Regions from separate parts of the Paenibacillus allorhizosphaerae genome, predicted to be linked through region 2. Evidence: a T-box and tRNA genes for the amino acid it is inferred to sense, from the RefSeq annotation. Region 2 holds a T-box; the other holds one or more tRNA genes.
The links. A T-box is a leader RNA that pairs with one kind of tRNA and senses whether it is charged. The one in region 2 lies ahead of metG (methionine--tRNA ligase), so its partner is inferred to be a tRNA-Met.

Region 1 (12,135 bases), on a different contig from region 2:
CGGAGGAAAGATTAATGACCTGCGTATCTCCGACAATGAGCACCGAAGAGCTCGCGACACCGGTGACGCGAATACTCCCAACCGCAAGCTCTTTATTGGTTACTTGTAAGTCCATTCAGCTCATCTCCATTCGCTTTCTTATTTCGAATGTACGCTACCATTCCTTCCCGAATATCGGCTTTAACGCGTGCCGTTATTCCCTGCTCCTGTTCCTGCGTCAGCTCCATCTGATTCGGATCGATCAGATGCTGCATATAGTACTTGATTCGCTCGCCTATCTGCCTGCGCAAATCTTCAATCATCAGCTTCCGGAACGAATCGCCTAACTGGATCTGGTACTGATTCTCAAACTGCTCCAGCTCTTCAGGGCCCTGCGTATTCAAGTATTCATCTACCGCCGCATAAATTCTCGCATACGCTTCGGACTTTGCCGTATTCGTCCGAATCAATTGCCCTCCTACGCTTAGGTCGTCCAGCGATTTATCGCCGAGACCCGCAGGAGACAAACCTACATTGAGCGTACCTTCGAGAGTATCTACCTTTAATTGGTCGAAATTGTACTCGATTCTGTCGATATGTACGGCTCGTTGACTTTTGAGCGTCTCCACCTCTTGCGCCAATTGATTCAGCCGCGTTTCCAACATCCGGATCCGCTCCGTCTGCCAAGCCAGGTAATCGTTCAACTTCTGAAAGTACGATTCCGGGTAAAATGTATGCATCGTTCATTCCTCCGTTCATCGCGTTGGCGCAGGGAGCGGTACATAAGCCAGCGGCGATTGGCCGGCAGCCGTCGCTTCTGCCACCGCTTCCGCCCCCGCAAGCGACGGTGCAGGTCCGGTAAAGCCGCCGGTATTATACAGATTGGTTAACGATCGGACCGTTCCCGCCGTTCCGATCTGCAACACTGATGAGTTGGTCACAGCCCCAACTTTGAGTTGGTGAATGACGATATTTTGATGGATCACCCACTGCATCATAGCGATTCTATAGCACACCTACCTTATCCGCGGATACATTGTTCGCATCGTTGACGTCGTTATCATACGTGTTGGTATTGCTAACGACGCTGTAAGTCCGCACATAATCTCCCGTATTGAACGACCCGGCCCCCGCAAACGTCTTCGTCGTACTGGTGGGCGCGAGCTGAATCGAATCGCCGATGTGCACAATCGAGCTGGGGCCGACACTGAGAATCTTGATCGCACCTACAACCGCTGGCATCGGAAGCACCCTATTCATCGATAGATTTGCTTCATTATATGACGGCAAGGTACAAAGTATGTTTTGAAGCAATCATGCTTTTGCCATCAGGCTCATATAATCGTACTATCGTAAGGGGGAATGACGATGGCCGATTCGAAAAACAACAACAATTCGTTTTTTGATATGAACTGGAAAAACTTCGAACAATTTTTCGGTGGCAAGCTGCCTTTCCCTGGTATGTTGAACGGCAGCGGCACGAGCGGAGACGATCAAATGGCTTGGGTGGAAGGGTACGTGAGAGACGTCCTTAAGCAGGCGATACCGAATTTTAACCCGACGATGCTGAAACATCATTTTCAAACCGAACTATTCGAGACGCATAATAATGTCATCGTGAAAGTGCATATTCCCGACCGGGCGCAGGCACGCAAAATAAGAGCGTTGATCAGCGCCAACCAGATCCGATTGGAAGGTCTTCCGGAGAAAAGCGCCCAGACGATCCGTCTGGCCAGTCCCGTCGCTCCTGACAGTTGTAAGGCCGTCTATAAGAACGGGATCATGCAGTTTCATATGCGGAAACAATCCGCCGATGAGACATATTATGAAATCGATGTCCGGTATATGTAAAACGCAATAAAACGCACCGTCCGGTTCTCGATAGGAGAGAGGAAGGTGCGTTTTATATTTTCATGCCGATCTATAGCGTAGGCCTTGCTAGTTATTAGCCTGATTGCTGGAGTCGTTCAGATCCGGATCAAGCGTATTCGTCAAGCTGATTAACGAAAAGTTGGCGCAAAAATCGCCTGTGCTCCCCCCGCTGGCGCCCGAATTTGATTTACTTGTGCTTTTCGGCGTAATTTGAAGGACGTCACCGAACGTGACTTCGCCGCTGACTTCGAGTATTTTGATCGGAGCTAATATGATGGAAGGCATACATTCCCCTCCTCCTTCAATGGTAGTAACCTAATATATGAAGCCGAGGGAATAATAATCCCAATCCTGTAAAACTTTCCATGCGAACGCGAACTAATTTGCAGCGCAAGTCACATGAAAAACAGTGCCGCGTTGCAAACTATGCAGGAGCTTGCTGCCGGTATGTTTGCGGTCATCGCGATATTTGGTGTTAAAACTAAAAAAAATCCCCAATGGGGATTTTTATTTGCAAATCTCTTATGTACCATAGGAAGTGCCGAAGACCGGACTCGAACCGGTACGATAGTCACCTATCGCAGGATTTTAAGTCCTGTGCGTCTGCCAATTCCGCCACTCCGGCATGATCGCTGTGGTGGGCCCTGAGGGACTCGAACCCCCGACCAATCGGTTATGAGCCGACCGCTCTAACCAACTGAGCTAAGGGCCCCTGTAAAAATTTTGGTTGCGGGGGCAGGATTTGAACCTGCGGCCTTCGGGTTATGAGCCCGACGAGCTACCGGGCTGCTCCACCCCGCGACATCATTTACAGCGACAAAAATAAATATACACCAAATGAAACCGTCCAGTCAAGATGTAATTTTACACAATGTACCGTACGCCAAAGCGGCCCTTTCTGGAGCGAAACACTTCGACCTCTGACGGACACTCGTACCCGTAGATCCACCAGTCTTCTTCCATCCGCTTTGCCAAGCAGCCGGCCTGAAATTTGCTGTCATATAATTTAACCCAGTAAATCCATCTCATAATCCTCACTCCGCTTTAATAATGAAAAGGAAGTTTATGCTGAATGTAGCATAACCAAAAAGAAGCCTCCTTATTTGTGTAAGGAAGCTCTCCATAATCTAACAAAGCGGCTGCCGCTTATGGCTGCGGATGGTTCGATTGGATGTTGTTTCGTACAGGCAATGACGCTAGGCCGAGAGCTTCTTGATGATCTCTTTCATGATGCGCGATTCTGCTGGAAGCGGAAGCAGCGATACTTGCGACCAAATCGTCGAGAAACGTATGAATTCCTTTACCCGATTTGGTATCCAAACGCTTAATTATGCCAATCTTATGTTTATCCAAATGTCCGAATGTCGTTACGCCGATACTGCCGTAGCCGAACACCGAGCCAAGCGCCAATGTCTCGTCGCAGCCGAACAAGCCTTCATCCGATTCGATAATCGATTGGATCGGTTCCGACAGCAAGCCTTTTTCGGCAAGCACATCGAGTTCAATGCCGACGAGAATCGCATGCTGCAGCTCTCGCTTTTTCAGAACGGCATGAACCGATTCGATGCATTTTTCAAGCGTAAGATCCTGATGATAAGGCTGCTGCATTTCTTTTACAATCAGGGCAATCTCCTCAATCTCTACACCGCGTTCCTTTAGTTTGCGGTATACGGCTGCTTTTAGCTCGTTGCTGTGCACTTGTCGTTTCATCATGTATCGCCCCTATGCTGAGAAGTGACCTGGTAACTTATCCTATGCATGTTCTTTCCTGGATGTCCTTGTATTGGTATGATTTGCTCAAGCCCTTTTTCCAGTTGGAATCCGTGATCAAAGGACGGTATAATATATAGAAAGGAGGAGATGGATATGAACTACGGTATCGCTGTTTTCCCGTCTGTGGAGATTCAGGAATTTGCGAACCATTACCGTCGCAGATATGATCCGCATTTTGCTTTGATCGAACCTCATTTGACCGTACGGGAGAAGGAAGATTGGAACGATCAACAGGTACAGACCGCCATCCGGGAGTTGGAACGCGCCGCGGACGCACTCGACCCGTTCGAGCTGCAATTCAATCGCTTCTCTACCTTTTATCCTGTGAACAACGTCATCTATATGGCACTATCCGATCCCGCTCCGCTCGTACGTTTACACGAGAAGCTGTGCACCGGGGCGTTGGCGGAATCGAACAAACTTTATGCATACACGCCGCATTTGACGATCGCGCAATCGATGAATGACGACGAGCTCCACGATGTGCTCGCCAGCTTGAAGAACAAGCCGCTGTCCTATAAGTGTACGATCGATCGTTTCGTGTTATTGAAACAAGAGGATGACGGCAATTGGAGCCGGTATCGTGAATTTACGCTGTAAGCCATAGCCGTTCAACATGAAAAAAGCCGGCCTCGCTTGTTCCGAGGCCGGCTTTGTTATACTTATGAGGGATGATTATTGCTTGTAAGCTCCAAGCAAACGTTTGGATTCGCCGTTTGCCGTTGTAAATACTTCGTATAGCCGAACCGTAAGCGTGTGTTCGAACTGCTCGGTTGTCGCGTCGAATGTAATATTGTTCTCGCCGGTTACAAGGCGGTTCGTACCGAGGAACGACCCTTTCGCTGTGCCGATGAGACGGTCGGAAGAATCGTACAACTCAAACAGCAAATGGGAGAAGTTTTGATCCGCTTGCACTTGATCTTCCCGCTGAATATCGAGATGGAATTTTCCTTTGTAAGAATAAGCCAGCTTTGCGTTTTGGTTGAACATGACGCCGACGGTCCAGCTGTTTATTTTTACGCGAAACGGATACACGCTGAATTCGTCTTTGCTGCTTCCAGGCTGCTGCAGTTCTATACTGTACGCAGCCATGGTCGATTTGAACGGCGCAGCCGTTTTCGTATCCTGAATTTTCAGGGCAAGCCCTGTACCAGTCTCCGACGATGGAACCGCGAATGCGTAACTAATGGTCACCGCCGCATTCGGAAGCACGGTCGCGGCGCTTGCGCTTTGGCGGCTGCCGCTGTACTCGTTGCCATCAGAGCTGACGAGATCTGCCTGAAATACAGGGACGGCCATCGGCCGATCCGTCTTGTTGAACAGCTTGAACTTGGCAGTGACGGTTTGCGAACCCGCATCCTTATTCTCGTTCATATGGATTTCCACGACGGATACTTCCAAATTCGGATGAATCAGCTCGCTGCGCTCATCGAACTTCATCGGCGTTCCCAACTTGTAAGCCTCATAAGCACTGTTCGCCGCTCCCGACGGCAGCAGCAAATTCAACCGGCCCACAGTGTATTTCACCGCTTGCTGTACTCCCGCTTGCGCGAACACTTCCGGCGTCAGCACGTTGAGGCTCTTCAGCACCGTATCCTGATCGGTCGCGATGGCAAAGTGAATATATTTCTCCTCATTCGCCTCGAGCGTTACCGCTTCCTGCTCGACCCTTTTTCCCGAGTATACTTTTCCGTCGCCTATGCCTTCAACAATGAAATCCGGAACGGTTTCGCGCTGTCCCGCCGGATTATGGGCAAGCAGTTGTACAACGTAGACGGTTCCTTGTGCGGTAGATTCTCTATTCACGACGGCCGGCGTATACCGGATCGGTGAAAGGAGCGACGGAATTTGGAACGGGTCCGGCCATTTCTTGACCGCTTCCGGATCGGTGATCGCGGTATCGCTGCCTTTCCACGCCTCTCCGGAGATGGGCGCCGATACGATCAGCGTTTCTTTTTTCGGGTACACGTAAAAGTCGACATCGGTCCAATTCAGCTCCGTCAACGAAATCTCATCCGTCCGGTCGATGACGGCCATATAACTTAACTCCGAATTTGCTTTCGGCTGAATCGATTTAACGTTCAATGCGCTGGGCTGCAGCGTATACTCGATGCCTATATTCGTTCTGACTCTCAGTTCGTATTCGGGCACCCGGACAATCGAGCTGCCGTTGTTCTTCATCCGCACAACGACGCCTAGTCGCGTTCCGTCCGCTATACGTTCATTCAGCACGCCTTTTACCTCGAAATCGAGCTGATCTGTCAGCTGATATGTCGCATTCGCCAGGACGCTAACTTCCGAAACGCTCTCGTCAGCGGCCAGCACCGTATATCCAGTACCTGTACTTACGAGTGAGGCGGTAATGACTAGCGCAGCCGCCGCTTTCTTCCATGAATGGTTCAAATGGGTTCTCCTCCTATCAATCGCCGCAGCCGCGATTTTACTTCGCAAGCTGCACTTTTTCTTTGTCCTTCAATTGGTTTTGCCCGTACACGATAAGCTGCTCGCCTTCTTTGATACCGGAGATGACCTCCTGGTTCGTCTCGTTCAGGCGGCCCAATTCCACCTTACGCTTCTCGGCCTGATCGCCCGCAAGTACGAATACGAACGTATCTCCGCCTTCGCGCACGACGCTTAGCGTCGGTACGGTTACGACCTGCTGATCATTTTCTTCCGTCAGCAAAATTTGCGCTTTCATTCCTGGTTTCAACTTGCGGTCGGCATTCGGCACTTCGAGCTCCAGCACATAAGATTTCGACTGAGAGCTCATGACGTCGGCCAAATAGCTCACATTCCCTTTCACTTTATCCGTCGTACCTGGAATGTAGAACGTCAGTTCTTGTTTTCCGCGAACCAGCTTTGCCGACTCCTCGGTCAGCTCTGCTTTGATTTTGATCGGGTCGAGCTGTTGGACCATCGCCGCTTTGAAGCCGGCCGGAAGCGTCATCCCGACTTCGATCGGCAGCTCCGTCAATACGCCGCTAACCGCAGCCTTGACTTCCATATTGTTCAAGGTGCGGTCGCTTTCGCGAATTGTAACGTTCGACGTTTGCAGTGTCTGCTCCATCTGGGCAAGCGAGTTGGTGCTTTCCAACGTCTTCAGCTTGCTGCGCGAGCTTTCCAGGTCGAGCTTCAAGTTGTTCAACGTCGTTTCCATTTGCTCCAATTGGAATTTGGTGACAAGGCCCAAGTCGTAATCATTGCGCATTTTGGCGTAGTTTTTTTCGGTATCTTTTATCGATTGCTCCAGCTTTGTGATTCCGTTTCTCAGTTCCTGCTTGCTGTTAGTCAAATCTTCGCGCGCTTTGACCATCTGCTGCTGCGTGCTGTTTAAGTTGATTTGCGCCTTTTCTTTTTCAATCCGCACATCGGTCGGATCCAGGCGGAAGATTACTTCCCCTTTCTCCACCATGTCTCCGCGCTTCTTCATAATCTCCTGCACGTCGCCCCCGACCTTGTTCACAATATCAATCTGTATGGAGGAGATGACGTCTGCCACCTGCTCGATCGGGTCGCCGATCTTTTTCTTCTCGATCTTGCTGACTTTCACCGTCTTCAGCTGCGGTTCCGCCGCATTGGCCGCGGGCTGGGCGGCCGGGCTGCCCGTGCAGCCCGTCATAAGCGCGGTGCTGATCATAACCGCTCCGATGACTTTCGTGCCATGCTTTAATGTTTGTGCGAATGTATGGTTCATTGAAAATTCTCCTCTTCCCTGTTGAATTCAATGTTTTTCACGTTTCTTGTCCGTGTCCGTTTCGGATCTTACGGCGCAATGGGTGCAACCGGATGATCTGCGGCCGGCTTTTCTTTCTTGCGGATCAAGCGGCTCACGCTATTTTTCATGTTCTCGATCATTTCATATACGATCGGCACGATGATCAACGTCAACAAGGTCGATGTCGTTAACCCGCCGATCACGACGACCGCGAGGCCTTTGGAGATTAACGTCCCTTTGGACAGACCCATTGCAAGCGGCATCAGCGCGATGATCGTTGCACCGGCGGTCATAATGATCGGGCGCATCCGGGTCATCCCCGCTTCGATGAGCGCTTCACGGACGCTATGACCGGACTCGCGTAGCTGCTGGACGCGGTCAACCAATACGATCGCATTCGTAACGACGACGCCGATCAGCATCAGGAAGCCAATCAAGGAAGTAATATTAACCGATTCCTTCGTCAGGAGCAATCCGAGCAAGCCGCCGATCGCCGCAAGCGGCAGCGAGAACAAGATGGCAAACGGCGCGCTTGCATTGCCGAATGCGAGCACCATCACCAGGTAGACGATGAAGATGGATGCGCCCATCGCCACGAACATTTGGTTAAAGCTCTCCTGCATATCGTCGCTAACCCCTTTGACTTCCGTACGGACGCCGGAAGGAAATTGGACCGTCTTCAGTGCTTCGGAGATTGTTTTACTGACTCCGCCTTTATCGACGGAGTCGATCTTCGCCGTAACCCTTACGTACTGTTCCTGTTTCTCACGAGAAATGGCAACCGGCGAGTCGATCTGGCGCACTTTGGCAATTTCATTCAAGCTCACGGTCGCACCAGTCGGCGTCTTGATCGTGAATCTGCCGATTTTGTCGACTGAATTTTTAAAGTTCGGATCGATCATCACTTTCGTTTCGAATGTAGTGTTATCGAATTTCAAGTCGCCCAGCTTCTCTTCCGCAAGCCAGCTGCGAACGGTATCCATAATTTGCGCGGAGGATAAACCAAACAAGCGCGCTTTATTTTGATCGACTGCGATTTCAACTTCCGTCTTGGATTCGCTCAAGCTGTCTTTAATGTCGGAAAGCTCGGGGAATTCCTTCAATTTGTTCCGGACCATCTCTGCTCCCTGCTTCAAATGATCCAGATCGTCCCCCTTCAACATGTAGGAGAAATCCGCTCCCCCGGAAGGAGGGCCCCCGGCGGAAATCAACGTGCCTTCGGACTCGGAGCCTTTCGGCAGCAAATATAAGATTTTCTCCTTAAAATCTTTTACTACTTTTTTGGCGTCGGAATGAGCGGAAGCGGCAGCGAAAAACATCGTCCGGTACGCAACCCGGTCCGTCCCTCCGTTATAACCGACCAATGATTCCACATAATCGAAGGTCGGCTCGCCAGCCGGATCCTTCGATTCCCGCATCATCGCTTCAATCTCTTTTATTTTCTCGTTCATCGTTTCAATCGTCGTTTCACGCGGCATTTTAACACTGAACTGCATCATTTTATCGGACTCGCTCTCCGGCATAAAAGACGTAGCCAAAAAAGGAACCGTACCTGCAACCGTAACGACAAATAACAGAAAAGCGATGAGTGCCGTTTTTTTCCGGTTGTTAAGCGACCAGAGCAGCGTTTTCTTATACGTCATCGACAGTTTGCCTACAGCGGCCTCGTCGTGCGTCTTAATATTTTTGCTGCGGAGCACGAGCAGCTTGGCAAGTAGCGGAATGACCGTTACCGCAACGAAAAGCGACGATAGCAGCGCGACGGACAGCGTAATGGCAAACGGGCGGAATACTTCGCCAAGCACGCCGCTGACGAATGCGATCGGGCCGAACACGCCCACGGTCGTAATCGTAGATGAGGTAATGGCCGAAGCCACTTGCGCCGTAGCCAGCTTAATGACCGATTCATTGCGCTCCTGCGCTCTCACGAGCTGACTGTAAATATTCTCGATAACGACGATACTATCGTCGACGACCCGCCCGACGGCGATCGCCATCCCGCCGAGCGTCATAATGTTAAGCGAAATTCCCAGCGGTGCCATGACGAGCAGCGTGATCATAATGGATAACGGAATGGAGACCAGTACGATAAACGTCATGCGAACGTTTCTTAAGAAGAGCAGAATCATGATCGATGCCAATATAGCCCCAAGTCCGCCCTCTTTTACCATGCCGCTAATCGAGGATTTAATGTCGGTCGCCTGGTTGTACACCGCATGGAATGTAATGTTCGGGAATTCCTTTTTCCAGCCGTCCATCAGTCTGTCGGCTTCGGCGGCAAATTCGACGGTGTTGGCGTTTTTCGTTTTGTACAAATGAATTCCGATCGCCGGCTGTCCATTGAGCCTGGACATAAATTCCGATTCCATAATGGCCTCGACTTTGGCGATTTGTTTCAGAAGCAAAGTATCACCGTTCGGCGTCATTATTTTCATGTTTTCCAAATTGTAAATCGTATTTAGATCGCTCTTGACACGAACCATCTGGCTATTTCCGTTAAAATCGACCGATCCGGCCGGGCTCGTCGTCAGCGCCGACTTGATGCTTTGCGATACTTGCGCCGGCGTCATATTGTAATTGTTGATCGCACTCACATCCATCTTCATCTTCAGCACTGCTTCCTGATTGCCGATCGAATCGATGTGATCGATGCCTTTCATTCCGTTAAAGCCCGGCAAAATAACGTCCTTGTAGATTTTGTCCAGATCTTGCTGCGTCATGCCGTTATTCGCATAGGCGGACAAGTAATACACCGGCTCCGACGCAAAGCCGAATGTCGATGCTTTCGGCTTTTCCGCGCTCTGCGGCAGCTTGACGTTCGCTATGAGGCTTTCCACGTCTTTTTTGACGTCGTCCGGCTTTTTATCCTGCTCCAGCTCAATGACGATGGAGGAATAATTATCGCTTGAAGTGGAAGTCAAATTTTTGATGCCTTCCAGACCGGCCACCGCTTTCTCCAGCGGCTTGGTCACGTCTTCGAGTACATCTTTGGGCGGTGCCATATACTGCGTGCTGATCACAACGACCGGGAACGAAATGTCCGGCATGTTCTCTACTTTAAGCGTTGTTGAAGCATAGGCTCCCCCGGCGAACAACAGCATGACGATGATGATCACCGCTGTGATGTTCTTCATGGAAAAATCGGTTAATTTATTCATCTCTCTAACTCCTCCATTACGAATTGCTGACTACTTAGACGAAGCATTTCCCTGCATCCCTTCATTTTCCATAAAATCTTTGTTCAGTATAATTGTGGCTGCCCGCTTCTGTAAGGTGAAAAAAGTAATATGTACGTATGAAAAGAGTCATATTCGTATCGTCTGTTAACAATATTGTTAACGATATGAACATAATGGTTATGTAAAAAAGTGTCAATAGTGCCATTGCAAATTTAACCAATTGTTCAAATATGCTGGCAGACGACAAAAACCGCTTCAGCGCACACATTCCTCACGTATGCAGCGCAGAAGCGGTTTCTTATGAAAAGATATGAAATATTATTCCGTTCTTTCGAACCAGTCGACCTTCTGAGAAGCGAGCAGTCTTTTTTGACCTTGGAACGAATCGTAAACATTGAGTTTGTATGTTTTGAGGAAACGCAGATCAAAAATCAGGTCGCTGTCATTGACGTCAATTTTAAAGTCTTTGTAGCTTCCGAGCTTGAATCTGCCGTCGCTAACGGAACCGACATTTGTAGTTCCCCCCTGCGTTCCGGTTCCTTCAAAATCTTTGAAATCGAACTCTTTCGTAATGTCGATTTTCTCCGCCTCGTCTTCAAGCGCAATAATTAGCTTGCGACCTTCCGTGTTCGTCTCTGCCATCATATTTTTGATAAGGTTATAATCAAACGTTAGATGTACACCTTGGCTGTCAAGTTGGGTATAAATCCGGTTGATCGTCAGCTTGTACGGATCCAGCTCCAAATCCTTCAAAGTCGGCTTCACTTCACCCGATCCCTCAGGCAGCCAGAATGCGGCCGCGTTCACATAGGCATCCGGTGTTTTGTCCTTCTCCGACAGCTTATCCTCTGTAACCGCCTCGCCGATCGTAATGCTCATCCCGGATGTATCCAAGTCTTTGGGTATATTGCTTGATAAGAACAAAAGCGCTGAGTTCCCAGGGTTAATCTTGTTCTTAATTTCCGAAACGGTTGCCGGGTACACATTGCCGTCCAGTGTTTTGAAATGAGCAACCAACTTGGTCACATCGGCAGACCTTTTCTCCTGATTGACCGTTTCAAGCTCAACGGCAAACGTATCGTTCGCATTGCCCGTATAGGTCACGACGCGATGAATTTTATAGTCGGTTTTCCGGCCAATATTGGTCGATTTGTGCGTTTCGCCGACATTCATATGAGGCACCTGCATCAGCTCGGAGCGATGAACAAATTCAAGCAAATCGCTCGCCTCAGATGTGCTTCCGGTCGATCCCGAACTGCCGGTGGACTCCGGCTTCTCTTGAAGTATGAGCTTCACTTTGGCAAATTCGTAAGTGTAAGGTATTTTGCCGACGAATTGAAACTGCGCGGATGCATTCGGCGACAAGCCGATCACTTTGTCCGTCCGCACCAGCTTTGCTTCCACTTTCACCGCATCGTCCAGCTCAAAATAACCTGTCAAATTCGGAATCGGCAACGCTTCAGGCCCTCGGTTCGAAAGCGTCAAGCCTGCCGCCAATATATCCTGATCCTCCCACGGCAGCCGCTGAACGCTGTTCAGCATGGCCGTATAAGAGCCGTCCTCGACGGTAAAGCTGAATTCTTTGCCCAGATCGACGGCGTCCGGTTCGGATATTTG
Region 2 (12,135 bases):
GGGTGATCGACGTCGTCATGTCCTTCCCGACGCTCATGGTCATCCTGGTGCTCGTAACCGTGCTCGGCACGGGATTATCCAATATTATTATCGTGCTCGCACTGCTCGGCTGGCCTCCGGTGGCGCGGCTGGTGCGGGGCAGCGTGCTGTCGCTCAGGCAGACCGAGTTCGTGAAAGCGGGCGTCGCGCTCGGGCTCAGTACGCCCCGGCTCATATTCGGCCACATTCTCCCTAACGCGATGGGGCCGATTCTGGTGAATGCAACGTTCGGAGCGGCAGCGGCGATCTTGTCGGAATCGTCGCTTAGTTTTCTCGGCATGGGCGTCCAGCCGCCGACGGCAAGCTGGGGGAATATGCTGGGTGCGGCCCAATCGATCACGGCGCTGACGAGCCAGCCGTGGCTGTGGATTCCGCCGGGTCTCGTCATTATCATATCGGTATTGTCCATCAATTTTATCGGCGACGGGATTCGCGATGCCATGGATCCGAAAAAATTGAATGTCTAGGCGTCGTTCCCGACCAAATCTAATGCAAACTGGTGATTAACGTGAATCGTCTCTCTTTAGTAAGCATTCCGCTGTTTCGGGCTTTGCCCCGCGACGCGCTTTTTTTTCTGGCGGCCAGCTTCGTCAATTCGACTGGCAAGGCGGTCATGTGGCCGCTGACGACGCTGTACGTTCATAACGTAATGGGCAAATCGTACGGCGAAGCGGGACTCGTCATTTTATATCAAGCGCTGTGCGGCATTCTCGGTGAATTTACCGGCGGAAATTTATATTACCGCATCGGTCCCAAACGGATGATTGCCGGTTCGTTCTTCGTCTCCTCCTGTACGATGTTTGCCATCGCGTTTACGCAGCAATGGTCGCTTTACTTGATGCTTGTATGCTTGCTCGGCTTCGCGAACGGCATCAGCATGCCGTCCATGAACGCGTACGTCGGCTTCCGCTGGAAGGAACACCGCCGTAAGCTGTACAATGTCATGTACGTGTGCAATAACGTCGGTTTGTCGATCGGTGCGATGGTTGGCGGCTTCGTCGCTTCGATTTCCTTCTCGCTGACGTACATGCTGACGGCAAGCTCCACGCTGCTGTTTACCGTGTTTCTGCTCGCGTTTATGAAAGAAGTGGATACGAAAGCGACCGGCTTGGAGGAGACGGACAAAGAAAGCTCTTCTGAGCCGCGAAACGAGAGCCGGCACCCCGTGCTTGTGCAAATGAACCGGTGGCAGCTGCTGCGAAATGTGCGGCTGTACTTGTTTATTTCGGCCGGGTCGATGTTTTTCTGGCTATCGTTTACCCAATGGGCGAACGGCGTGGCGCCGTATATCGACGAAAAAGGAATGGATCTTAAATATTACAGCTTGCTCTGGACGATTAACGGCATCGTCATATTGGCCGGCCAGCCGCTTACGAGCTGGATCAAAAGGCGGTTTGCCAAAGATATCGTCTGGCAAATGCTAGTCAGCGCGCTGTTTACCGTATCGGCGTTTTCGTTCATTTTGTTTTTCCACGAACATTATGCGTATTTGGCGATCGGCATGGTGCTGGCCACGTTAGGCGAAATGATGCTGCTGCCGGCGATTCCGACGTTCTTTTCCGAAAAAGCGGGCGTCCATTCGCCATTCTATATGGGGCTTGCCGGCGGCTTTGCCAATATGGGCCGAATGATCGGGCCGCTGGTGTTCGGGCATGCGTACGACTTATGGGGGATTTCCTCCGTATTCTTTTTCGGCACGATGGCTTCCATTGCTGCGCTGCTTATGTTTTACATTCATGCGAATATGAACAAAGATCCCGACCCGGTCCCGAAAGCGAAGTTAAGCACAATATCGCAATAGCAATCGGCATTCGGTGAAAGTTTGCAGTAGACGTGTGGGAGGGGTGCATCGCCTGTTGGACGATCTCGAGGCGATTGTGCTTGACACCGCATATTTGAAACCGTATAATTGCCAATAAATTGAATCCGTTTATAAAAGCTGTGAAGAGAAAGAGTACCTTGGCGACTTCTTTTACAGAGAGCTCCGGCCGGTGAAAAGGAGCAAAGAATACCCTTGGGAATATGGTCTCCGAGCCGCGCACCGAAACCTCATCCGGTTGTAGGCTGCGACGGAACCTGCACCCGTTACTGTGCTAGGGTATCACGCATAAAAGCGTCGTACCTGAAGAGGTGAATGCCGCGAGGCATGAATAAATTTGGGTGGTACCACGTGAGCGAAAACTCTCGTCCCTTAGTCGGGATTGGAGTTTTTTTTGTTTTTCTTTTTGCGTTTCAGCTTTGCTATCAATCGGAGGAGGCGGTTCGAATGGCGAATATTTTTATCGGCGGGGCATGGCCTTATGCGAACGGTTCACTGCATCTTGGGCGGGTGGCGAGCTTGCTGCCGGGAGACGTGTTAGCCCGCTACTTTCGGGCGAAAGGGGACAACGTATTGTACGTATCAGGGAGCGATTGCCACGGCACGCCGGTTGCGGTGCAGGCCATCCGCGAGGGGGTGGAACCGGGTCATATCGCCGGCCACTATCACCGCGAATTTGCCGACGGTTTTAAGCAGTTAGGGTTTACGTACGATTTGTATACCCGTACAGATCAGCGCTTCCATCATGAGGTCGTGCAGGAACTGTTTCGAAAGCTGCTGGAGCAAGGCTATTTGTATTCGAGAACCGTGCAGCAGACGTATTGCGAAACGGATGCGCGCTTTTTGCCGGACCGTTATGTGGAAGGCATATGTCCCGTGTGCGCAAAGCAGGCGCGAGGCGATCAGTGCGATCACTGCTCGACGCTTCTTGATCCTGCCGACTTGCTCGAGCGAACATGCGGCATTTGCGGCAACCCGCCGGTCGAACGGCCGACGGAGCATTATTACTTTGCGCTTTCCCGATTTCAGAATGAACTGGCCGGGTATGCAAGCCAGGCAGCTGCGGGCTGGAGGGAAAACGCCGTTCAGCTTACGAGGCGCTATTTGGAGGAAGGGCTGCGCGATCGGGCGGCCACCCGGGATTTATCATGGGGCGTAGACGTACCTTTGCCGGGATTCGAGCATAAAAAAATTTATGTATGGATCGAAGCGGTCAGCGGCTACTTGTCGGCTAGCAAGCAGTGGGCGTCGGAGACGGGCGGCCGATGGGAGCCTTTTTGGCTCGATGGGGAGAGGGATATTACCGCTTATTACGTGCACGGCAAAGACAATGTGCCTTTTCACACGCTCATTTGGCCCGCATTTCTGCTTGGGGCAGGGGGCCTGCATCTGCCTGATCGGATCATTTCTTGCGAATATATGACGCTGGAAGGGAAGAAATTCTCTACGAGCCGAAACTGGGCGGTTTGGCTGCCGTATATGCTGAGCCGGTACGAACCGGATTCGATCCGGTATTTTCTGATCGCGAACGGCCCGGAGAAGCGGATACTGATTTTTCGTGGAGGGAATTCATTCACAGCCACAACGGAGAACTGCTCGGCGCCTTCGGCAACTTCGTGAACCGCAGCCTCGCGTTTGCCGGCAAATCGTTCGAAAGCCGCGTTCCTGCGGGGAGCATGAACGAGGATTGGAAGAGCGCTCTGACCGAACTGTACCGCAAGGCCGGAGTCTTGATCGAAGACGGGCATTTGAAGGAAGCGCTGGAGCTGATATTCGCTCACGTGCGGCGGGCCAACAAGTATTTCGATGAACAAAAGCCGTGGATTCAGGTGAAACAAAACCGGGAAGCTTGCGCGCATACGTTGTTCACTTGCGTACAAATCATTGCGAACTTTGCTCAACTGCTTCATCCGTTCCTTCCGTTTTCCTGCGATAAAATAAGAACGTTTCTGTCGCTCGGCGAGCCGGGCTGGCATTGGACGGATGTTCCAGCAGGCCGTACCGTTCACAAGCTGGAATTGTTATTTGAACGTATTGACCTCAGTAGGATCGAAGAGGAAACAAAAGCATTGGGGAGAGGGGGAGAGCGTGAGCATTGACATGTTGGGAGTTGAAGCTTCTGTCGCTGCGCGTCAGTTCGTTACGATGGGCAGAGAACGAAGTGTTTTATGTGATCGGGCCCGGAAGGCTTCTTCGTTTTACGAACCGGGCCTTTTTCATAATGGGCACAAAAGGTCGAGATTGCATATATATTCCGCAGTTAAATGCTGGTACAATGGCGTAAGGAACGCAAAAGAGCGCGAGTATTGGAAAGCGCATACATATGCAGTTTTAATGAATATCACCGAATTGAAAAAGGGGGATACGATGGATGATACCGCGCTTCCATGAGGAGAGGGACTGGTTTTTAGAAAAAAGTTACGGGATGTTCGTACATTGAAGCTTATCGTGCGCTGGCATCGGACGTTCAAAGAGTCGTTTCATCAGGCGGAATCCGTTTCCGATCTGCTCCAATATAATGATATTTTGGCGACGCGCAAAGGCAACGATTTGTACCTGCATTTTTTAGTCGATCCGAAAGGGCCTGGCGTCGTATGGAAAAAGACGATACGTGATGGAGGATATGCGGATGTATAAAATGAAGAAGATGGTTCCGCTCGCATTGTTGTTTGCCGTTATTTTTACTTCCTGCTCGGCAAAGACCGCTGAAGAGAACGGGTGGCGAAGCGCGCTGTATCCGAAAGACTGGAAGCCGGGCGTTAAGGATGCGGAAGGACGGTTTCTGCATGACTTCTCTTACGCCGGCTATCGCATGGGCGAGACTCCGATTCCTTCCAACCCGCCGGGCAAAACATACAATGCGGTGACCTTCGGCGCCGATCCGACCGGACAAAACGATTCGACGGCGGCCATTCAAAAGGCGATTGACCAGGCGGGAGCCGCTGGAGGCGGCGTTGTGCTATTGCCGGCAGGCACGTACGGCGTCCGGCCAGACAAAGGCCGAGAGTGCGCGCTTTGCATCCGGCATAGCGGCGTCGTGCTGCGCGGTGAAGGCGCGCAATCGACCTTCATCCGCAACGATGAAACTTCGATGCGGAACAAGCGGGTCATCTCCGTCTTTCCGGCGGCAGGCGGTGATTGGCACAAACCGGCCGGCAAAAAAATACTTCTGACTCAGGATGTAATGGAGCCGACCCGGACCATTCCGGTTAGTTCCGTCGACGGGCTGAAAAAAGGCGAATATGTCGTCATACAATCGGAGGCGACCGGCGCGTTCATCGCCGAACACGGTATGTCCGGCAAATGGAACGACAGTCTGAAGGGCCCGACCTTCTACAGGCAGATCGTGGCGGTCGACGCCAAAGCCGGGACGATCACGGTCGACATCCCGACCCGGTATCCGCTCAAGCTTCGCGATCATGCCTCTGTGTACAAAGTGGCCCCGTCGATTGAAGAGGTCGGTATCGAGCGATTGTCGATCGGCATGCGGCAAAATCCGAAGGATGGCTGGGGCGATCTCGATTTCGATAAGGCCGGTACAGGCGCTTACGAGGTGCACGGCTCGAAGATGGTGCAGTTCCGCCATGCGCTGAACTCGTGGATGAACGAGGTCGAGTCGTATCGGCCGAAGGAAAATAAAGACGACATTCACACGTTATCCGATGCGGTGGAATTATATAAATCCCGTTCGATTACGATACGCAACAGCACTGTGCAAAATCCGCAATACAAAGGCGAAGGCGGCAACGGTTACGGATTCATTATGGCTGGAAGCGACAACCTGGTCATCGGCAGCAAGGCGGTCCATTCGCGGCACGGCTTTGACTTCAAAAGCATGTGGACCAGCGGCAACGTGCTGTATCGCAGCTCGTCGCAAGATCCGCGGCTGGCCAGCGATTTTCACATGCACTTGAGCATGGCCAATTTGTTCGACAACATGACGGCGGACGGCGATCTGTTCGAAGCCAAGTACCGTCCTTACGGCACGACGCTCCACGGTCAAACGACAACCCAATCGGTGTTCTGGAATACCAACGGGGTGAAATATATGAAAGGAAAATCGTTTATCGTCGAGTCGAAGCAATTCGGACACGGGTATGTGATCGGCACGAAAGGGCCGGCATCCGGCGTACTAACAAAAGTGCCGGCAGGCGACAATTCGTTGCCGGAAGATTTCGTGGAGGGGGTTGGGCAGGGCGATACGTTACTGCCTCAGTCATTATACGCAGATCAGCTGGCTAAACGCGGGTTCAAGTTGAAAGAGTAAGCGGATCGGCCACCGCATTACGGGCTTTCGCACCCCACACTTGCGGACTGGAGAAATCCGTCCATGTGAACGGTCAGAAGCAGGGGAATTCACGCCATGCGGCGGAATTCCTCTGCTTCTTGTTTGCTTCACGTTATAATCGTTCCAAGAAACTTACGGCCATTGAAGCGATCCGGCGATGGCCGGCCTCGTTCGGATGCAGTCCGTCCGAGGTCAGAAACGGCAGCGTCAGCTTGTTAAAGCCGCTTTCGGCATATAGGTCGAGTACGGGTAACGCATATTCGGCTGCGAGTTCGCGAACTGCTTCGACATAGTCCACCAGCCGGTGCCCCGCTTCGTTGGCACGGTAAATATCGAAGCCGTCCTTATCGCGATGGAGCGGGGTCCAAAGATTAAGCCGGCAGTCCGGATTGTTCGTTAATATCGATTCGATTAACGTCGCATAAGCGCCGTGAAACGTGTGCACGTCATCCCGCCGGCGCCGATTGCCCAGCGGTTTGGCCAACCGGTAGTCATTCACCCCGGCAAATACCGTCACGCAGTCGAGCGTGAAATCCATTTTTCGGGCCATATGGACCGTCGCTCCGTAATCCCGGTCTCCGCCAGCGGTGACCGGGCAGCCGCTTTGGCCGTAGTTGACCGTTCGGGCAAAGCCCAGCGCCTCGCTAACGATCGGCTGATACATATTCGCGGCCGTAATGCTGTCGCCGAGCGTTCCCCAGCTTTTGCCGCGCCATTTGGACGATTGGTGCATGGCTTGATCCGCGCCTCCTCATTTTTTCGCTTTATCCAGCTTCGCCGTTGCGATCGCCTGATTTATCTCTTCTTCAAACTGTCGGAGCACCGTGTTGGTGTCGGTTTTATTATTGATCATATCGCTGAACGTTTTGCCGAAATCTACGTTGACGTTCGTTAAGTTAGCGCCTCGCAGCGGAGAGGGCGGGGCATCTTTGTAATAATAGAAAGCGCCCGCATTTTTTCCTTTCATTTCCGGCACGTCTTGACCGAACGCTTTTTTTACGGCGGGATTCACCAGCGGAGTGCCCACGCCCTGCTTGGAAAGCATCGTCTGGACTTCTTCGGAAACGAGATATGAAACGACCTCGAACGCCTCATCCTTATATTTGGACGTTTGCGCGATAAACAAGGCGAGCGTCGCCGGCTTTAACCCGATGCCCGGCTTATCCTTCAAACTCGGCAGCGAAACGATATCCCAATTTAAATTCGGGTTCGACCTGGCCCAGCCGATCATGAGCGGATGACTTTCCAGAGCCATCGCAATATTGCCTTTGGCCGTCTCGGACGAAGGGACGAGCGCATTATCGGGAATTTCGTAGAACTGTTTCAAATTTTCGAACAATGTTTTCCATCCGTCCGAATTGACGACCGCTTTATCCTCTTTCGTATCCAGCGGGCTGAGCGAGAGCTGATTGTTCAGCATTAAATTGTTCGGCGTTGCGGTGAAGCCCATATACGTCGTACCTTGCTCGATGCGCGTCACTTTTTTCGCCAATTCATAGATTTCATCCCATGTCATGCCGTCTTTCGGATACGGGACGCCAAACTTATCGAATATATCTTTATTGTAAAACAAGGCATATCGGTTCATCGTAAACGGAAGCCCGTACAGTTTGCCCTCGCTGTTGGCGTTTTGCGTTTGCGCGAGAACGCTGGGCTCGATTTGCTGCAGGTTGAAGTTATATTTTTTAACGAGCTCCTGCAAATCGTAATGAAACCCATTCTGCATAATGCGGTCTACCGTAAAGCTAGCCGATTCGTAAATGATGTCGGGCAGCGTACCGGCGGCGATGAGATCCTTGTAGTCCATATTTTTTTGGTCACGGAGAATGAGATTGAACGTTATGTGAGGGAATTTCTTTTTGAGTGCGTCCATCATCCCTATATTATCAAAATTGAGTGCGCCGGGTTGACCGCTGAATATCGTTAAAGTGATCGGTTCTTTGCTTTTGTTCCCCGTTTCTTCAGTCTTCGGTGCCGGTTCCTGTCCGTTACTGCAGCCGAGCGCAATGAGCGATAAGATCAGCAGCGAAGCCACGGCTTTACTATACTTGTTTACCATACGTGAACCCCCGTTTCCCGACTTTTTAATTCAATAAATGATGACGCTTACATTATGCTGAATTGAAGTAACGTCTTCTTCTGCCTGCATGGTTTATGTTACAATGAAAATACAATAAATTATAGTTGTGTTTTTGTTGAATATATAAGCGAAAGGACCTTATTGATGCCTCGCAAAAAGAAAGTAACGTTGTCTCTTCTAGCCAAACAATTGGGTTTAAGCGTCTATACGGTGTCGAAAGCATTGCGCGGACTGCCGGGCATGTCGGAGGAGACGCGAAAAGAAGTACTCCAGCTGGCGCATCAACTGGGCTATTTGACCAAAGACCAGGAGAACAGCTTGATCTACGAAGGGATCCCGCGCCTCTCGGTCAAACAGCGGCGGTTTCTTGTCATTACTTCCTCAGACATTTCCTCCAGTCCCTCCATTCAACTGCTGTTCCAGGGGCTCAAGGAGCGTATGTTTGAATTGGGTCATAAAATCGATTTGGCCTTTATGCCGGACTCGCTGCCTGCGCAAAGCTTCCCAAGCTGGATGGAACTGGAAGGGCTGCCGTATGCGGACGGCTTGTTCATCACCGCGCTTATTCCCCGGCCGTTGGAAGCTTTATTGCTCGAGCTCAAGATGCCGAAAATTTTGCTCAACTTTCCGCCCGTCGGAGCGAAGGTCGACAGCGTGATCTGGGACGTCCACGATGCAACGCGGCAGTCGGTGCACTATTTGACTAAGAACGGTCATCGCGACTTGCTCTATTTCGGAGATGTGGACCGGACCCGCGGATACAAGCAGCGCTGGCTGGCGTTTGTGGAAGCGATGAAGCAGGAGGGCTTGCCGGTCCGCGAAGAGGATCACCTGATCCATATGCCGGACAACCAGGTCGAATGGGTAGATACATTCAAGCGGCATATGGAGCGGATGAAGCCGACCGCGCTGTTATGTGCGACGGAAATGAGTCTTGCCTGGATTTATTACGCATTGAGCGAGACGGGGTATCAAGTCCCGCAAGACGTTTCTTTGATCCGGCTGGACCATGTCCACAGCAGCTTTATCCCCGGCATCACGCACCCCGTTCTGCTGATGAAGGAGACCGGGTACCGTGCCGCCGACCGGATGCTGTGGCGTCTCGCCAACGCGCATCTTCCCTATGAACATATTCGCTTGCAAGGACCTTTCTTTGAAGGCGATACGGTAAAGAAACTGATATAGTGAATTGCAGCCGAATAGCGGATGTTCCGGTTCCGAGTGACGCAAGAGAAGAACCTCGATCACGGAATACGGTGTACAGCCGCTATTCGTTCGTACATCAATTGCTGCCGAGGCAAAGTCGGACCAAATCGTCGACATGCGCCGTTGCGAGGCATTCGACCGTATCGGCGGCACCGTAATACAGCTTCACTTCGCCGTCCTCCTCGAGAATCATACCGCCCGGAAAAATGACATGATTGCGGAAGCCGCCGTCGACCTCGTAAGCCGCTTCCGGCGCCAGCAGCGGCTCCTTGTATAAACCGACGATTTTGTCCGGGTTCTCCAAATCCAGCAGCATGATGCCTGCGCAGTACCGCTTTTTCCAAGCCGCTTCCCAGCCGTTTTTGCCTCTCGCGGCATCGATGTCTACGGCGTGGAACGTCGTCAGCCAGCCGTGCTTGGTCTTGATCGGCGGTGCCGCAGGCCCTATCTTGTCGTTGGCGTAAGGCACGTGCTCCACGCCGAGCACGAGCTTCGAATTGCCCCAATGCGTCAAGTTCGGCGAGTCGGAAATCCATGTGTCGAATCGATGCTTCCCGCGGCTATAAACCGGAAAGGGCCGCTCCAGCCGCACGTAGTTGCCGCCGATCCGCTCGGGAAACAAAACCATATTGCGGTTATCCGGCACGCTCATGCTGAGTACATCGAAATTGCTGAAATCTTCCGTTGCGGCAATGCCTCCACGGACGCCGTGCTGCGTATCGACGGCAAAGCACATATACACTTTGCCTTCCAGCACCGTCAGGCGCGGATCGTATACGCGGATGACTTCCTCGTCATGCCAGTGCCAGCAAGGAAACGGCTGCACGTCCCAGTGAATGCCGTCGTCGCTGTACGCGAGACCGAGGTTGGTTGTGCTGGAGTGCAGCAGCGTCTGCTCTTGCACGCTTCCGTAGTCGTTGCGAAACACCATAACATATTTGCCCTCATACTTCGTCACGCCAGCATTAAAGACGAGCGCGGGGGCATAGGGCACATCTTTTGCCGACAAGATCGGATTGTCCGGATGACGCCGGATCATAGGGCTGGATGTCAGCGTAATCAATTCAGTCATAAGCGCACTCCTTCTTGATGGATTGGCGTCTCGCCGTCCCAAACGCGATCTCCGAGCCATGCGCCCTGGCGTACGAGCCGCTCTTGAAGCCGGCCAATGGGGACATCTCGGCTTGTCATCGAATGTTCGGCGGCAAGCGCGGCGGCGGTTCCTGCGGCTTGCCCCATCGCAAAACAGTTCGGCATAACGCGGAGCGAGCTTTGCACGATGCGGTCCGCGGATGCGGAGCGGCCGGCGACCCATACGTTGTCGAGCCCTTTGGGCAGCAGACAGCGGTACGGAACGCCATGCGAATGGCCGGGAGGCAGACGGTAAATGCTCATTTGATCGCCGCTCGTCGCCAAATGCACATCGATAAAATAGGCGTTGCGGGCAATATCGTCGGCAAAGCTTCGCGTATTCACGAAATCGTCCTCGGTCAAAATATAGTCCCCTACAATGCGACGCGTCTCGCGGATGCCGATCTGTTCGCCGGTCGCCGTCAAATGAGCATGTTCGAATCCCGGCACATAACGGCGTAAAAAATCCACTTGTATTTTTGCGAGCCTTCGGCCTTCAACCGCGCCTTTCGTCAAATCTTCGGCTTTCGTCCCGTCCACGCCGAAGACGTGACCGAAGTTGACGCCGACCAGATGGTCCGACAGCCAGGCGAATCCCGATACTTTCTTTCTGCCCGCCGGCAGGTCGCCCGCTTGCTGCGCTTTCTCGACCGCCAAATGAATTTGCCCCGAATCGCCGCTTTCCTTCAAATAGCGGGTGAACGCCTTGCGGTCTGCATTCGTGACCAAATAACACATCGTACCCGGCTGCATTTCTCCTGCCGATCCCCCCTTTTGAAACGGGGCGCCGGCAAGGGCGGCAATGTCCGCATCTCCGGTCGCATCGATCACATATTTCGCTTCGATGGCGGAGCGTCCGGATTTGTTCAAGACGACGATCGTATGAACATGGTGATCATCGTCGCTTTTTACGATTTGGCCGACGAACGTGTGATAGAGCAGCTCGACACCACAAGCAAGCACCGCTTCGTCATAAACCCGCTTCAGCACTTCCGGGTCGATCGGCACCCAATCCAGGCTGCTGCGGTACATACGCTGGTATTCGGCACTGCAATTTTGCTTCATCTGTTCCAGCAGTTCCAAGCCGATTCCGCGAATCACCGGTTTTTCTTTGTCCGTAAAAGGGCAAAATGCCGGGACAAGCGAGACGGTACCCATTCCGCCGAGATAGCCCCGCTGTTCGATGAGCAGCGTCTTCGCGCCGTTACGCGCCGACGCTATCGCTGCGGCGATGCCGGACGGGCCGCCCCCGATGACGACGACATCCGCCTGTTTGCTGATGGGGATCGACTCCGCCGGTAAACTGATCGTTTTCAACGGATAACCTCCTTTGTTATTGGATTTGATTGTAAGTATATTACAAGGACAAGCTGTTGTTTAGTTGTAAATTAGTTGATGTTATCAATAAAAAGTACGCGCTCAAAGGATAGTTACCTCATCAAGAATGCGATCGAATATGGACATAAGAAGGGGCGAAGGGCTTAAAAGGTAAGGGGAGGGAGCTAGCGTAAGAGCAAAAGCCGATCACCTATTACCTGGCAACGGGTTCGGTGATCAGCTCGGTATGGCAAA

Region 1: it has a tRNA-Met gene. The T-box ahead of metG (methionine--tRNA ligase) is inferred to sense a tRNA for this amino acid. The anticodon was not compared.

Annotation. Positions count from the first base shown of each region.
Region 1 covers NZ_JBHSRV010000001.1:1,209,660-1,221,794, forward strand. Annotated here, with positions in the region: gene ACFQI7_RS05330 (spore gernimation protein GerPD) at 1-115, opposite strand, end outside; gene gerPC (spore germination protein GerPC) at 93-719, opposite strand; gene ACFQI7_RS05340 (spore germination protein GerPB) at 735-974, opposite strand; gene ACFQI7_RS05345 (spore germination protein) at 985-1,221, opposite strand; gene ACFQI7_RS05350 (Hsp20/alpha crystallin family protein) at 1,348-1,830, shown strand; gene ACFQI7_RS05355 (spore germination protein) at 1,918-2,136, opposite strand; tRNA gene ACFQI7_RS05360 (tRNA-Leu) at 2,391-2,476, opposite strand; tRNA gene ACFQI7_RS05365 (tRNA-Ile) at 2,487-2,563, opposite strand; tRNA gene ACFQI7_RS05370 (tRNA-Met) at 2,576-2,652, opposite strand; gene ACFQI7_RS05375 (hypothetical protein) at 2,716-2,880, opposite strand; gene ACFQI7_RS05380 (phosphatidylglycerophosphatase A family protein) at 2,998-3,561, opposite strand; gene ACFQI7_RS05385 (2'-5' RNA ligase family protein) at 3,718-4,224, shown strand; gene ACFQI7_RS05390 (hypothetical protein) at 4,300-6,027, opposite strand; gene ACFQI7_RS05395 (efflux RND transporter periplasmic adaptor subunit) at 6,065-7,318, opposite strand; gene ACFQI7_RS05400 (efflux RND transporter permease subunit) at 7,387-10,497, opposite strand; gene ACFQI7_RS05405 (hypothetical protein) at 10,837-12,135, opposite strand, start outside.
Region 2 covers NZ_JBHSRV010000002.1:802,088-814,222, forward strand. Annotated here, with positions in the region: gene opp4C (oligopeptide ABC transporter permease) at 1-506, shown strand, start outside; gene ACFQI7_RS12390 (MFS transporter) at 548-1,840, shown strand; T-box leader at 1,972-2,234, shown strand; partial or broken gene metG (methionine--tRNA ligase) at 2,306-3,426, shown strand; gene ACFQI7_RS12400 (class I tRNA ligase family protein) at 3,475-3,957, shown strand; gene ACFQI7_RS12405 (hypothetical protein) at 4,295-4,495, shown strand; gene ACFQI7_RS12410 (glycoside hydrolase family 55 protein) at 4,488-6,125, shown strand; gene ACFQI7_RS12415 (SGNH/GDSL hydrolase family protein) at 6,259-6,879, opposite strand; gene ACFQI7_RS12420 (ABC transporter substrate-binding protein) at 6,898-8,205, opposite strand; gene ACFQI7_RS12425 (LacI family DNA-binding transcriptional regulator) at 8,371-9,411, shown strand; gene ACFQI7_RS12430 (glycoside hydrolase family 130 protein) at 9,509-10,504, opposite strand; gene ACFQI7_RS12435 (FAD-dependent oxidoreductase) at 10,501-11,880, opposite strand; gene ACFQI7_RS12440 (hypothetical protein) at 12,095-12,135, opposite strand, start outside.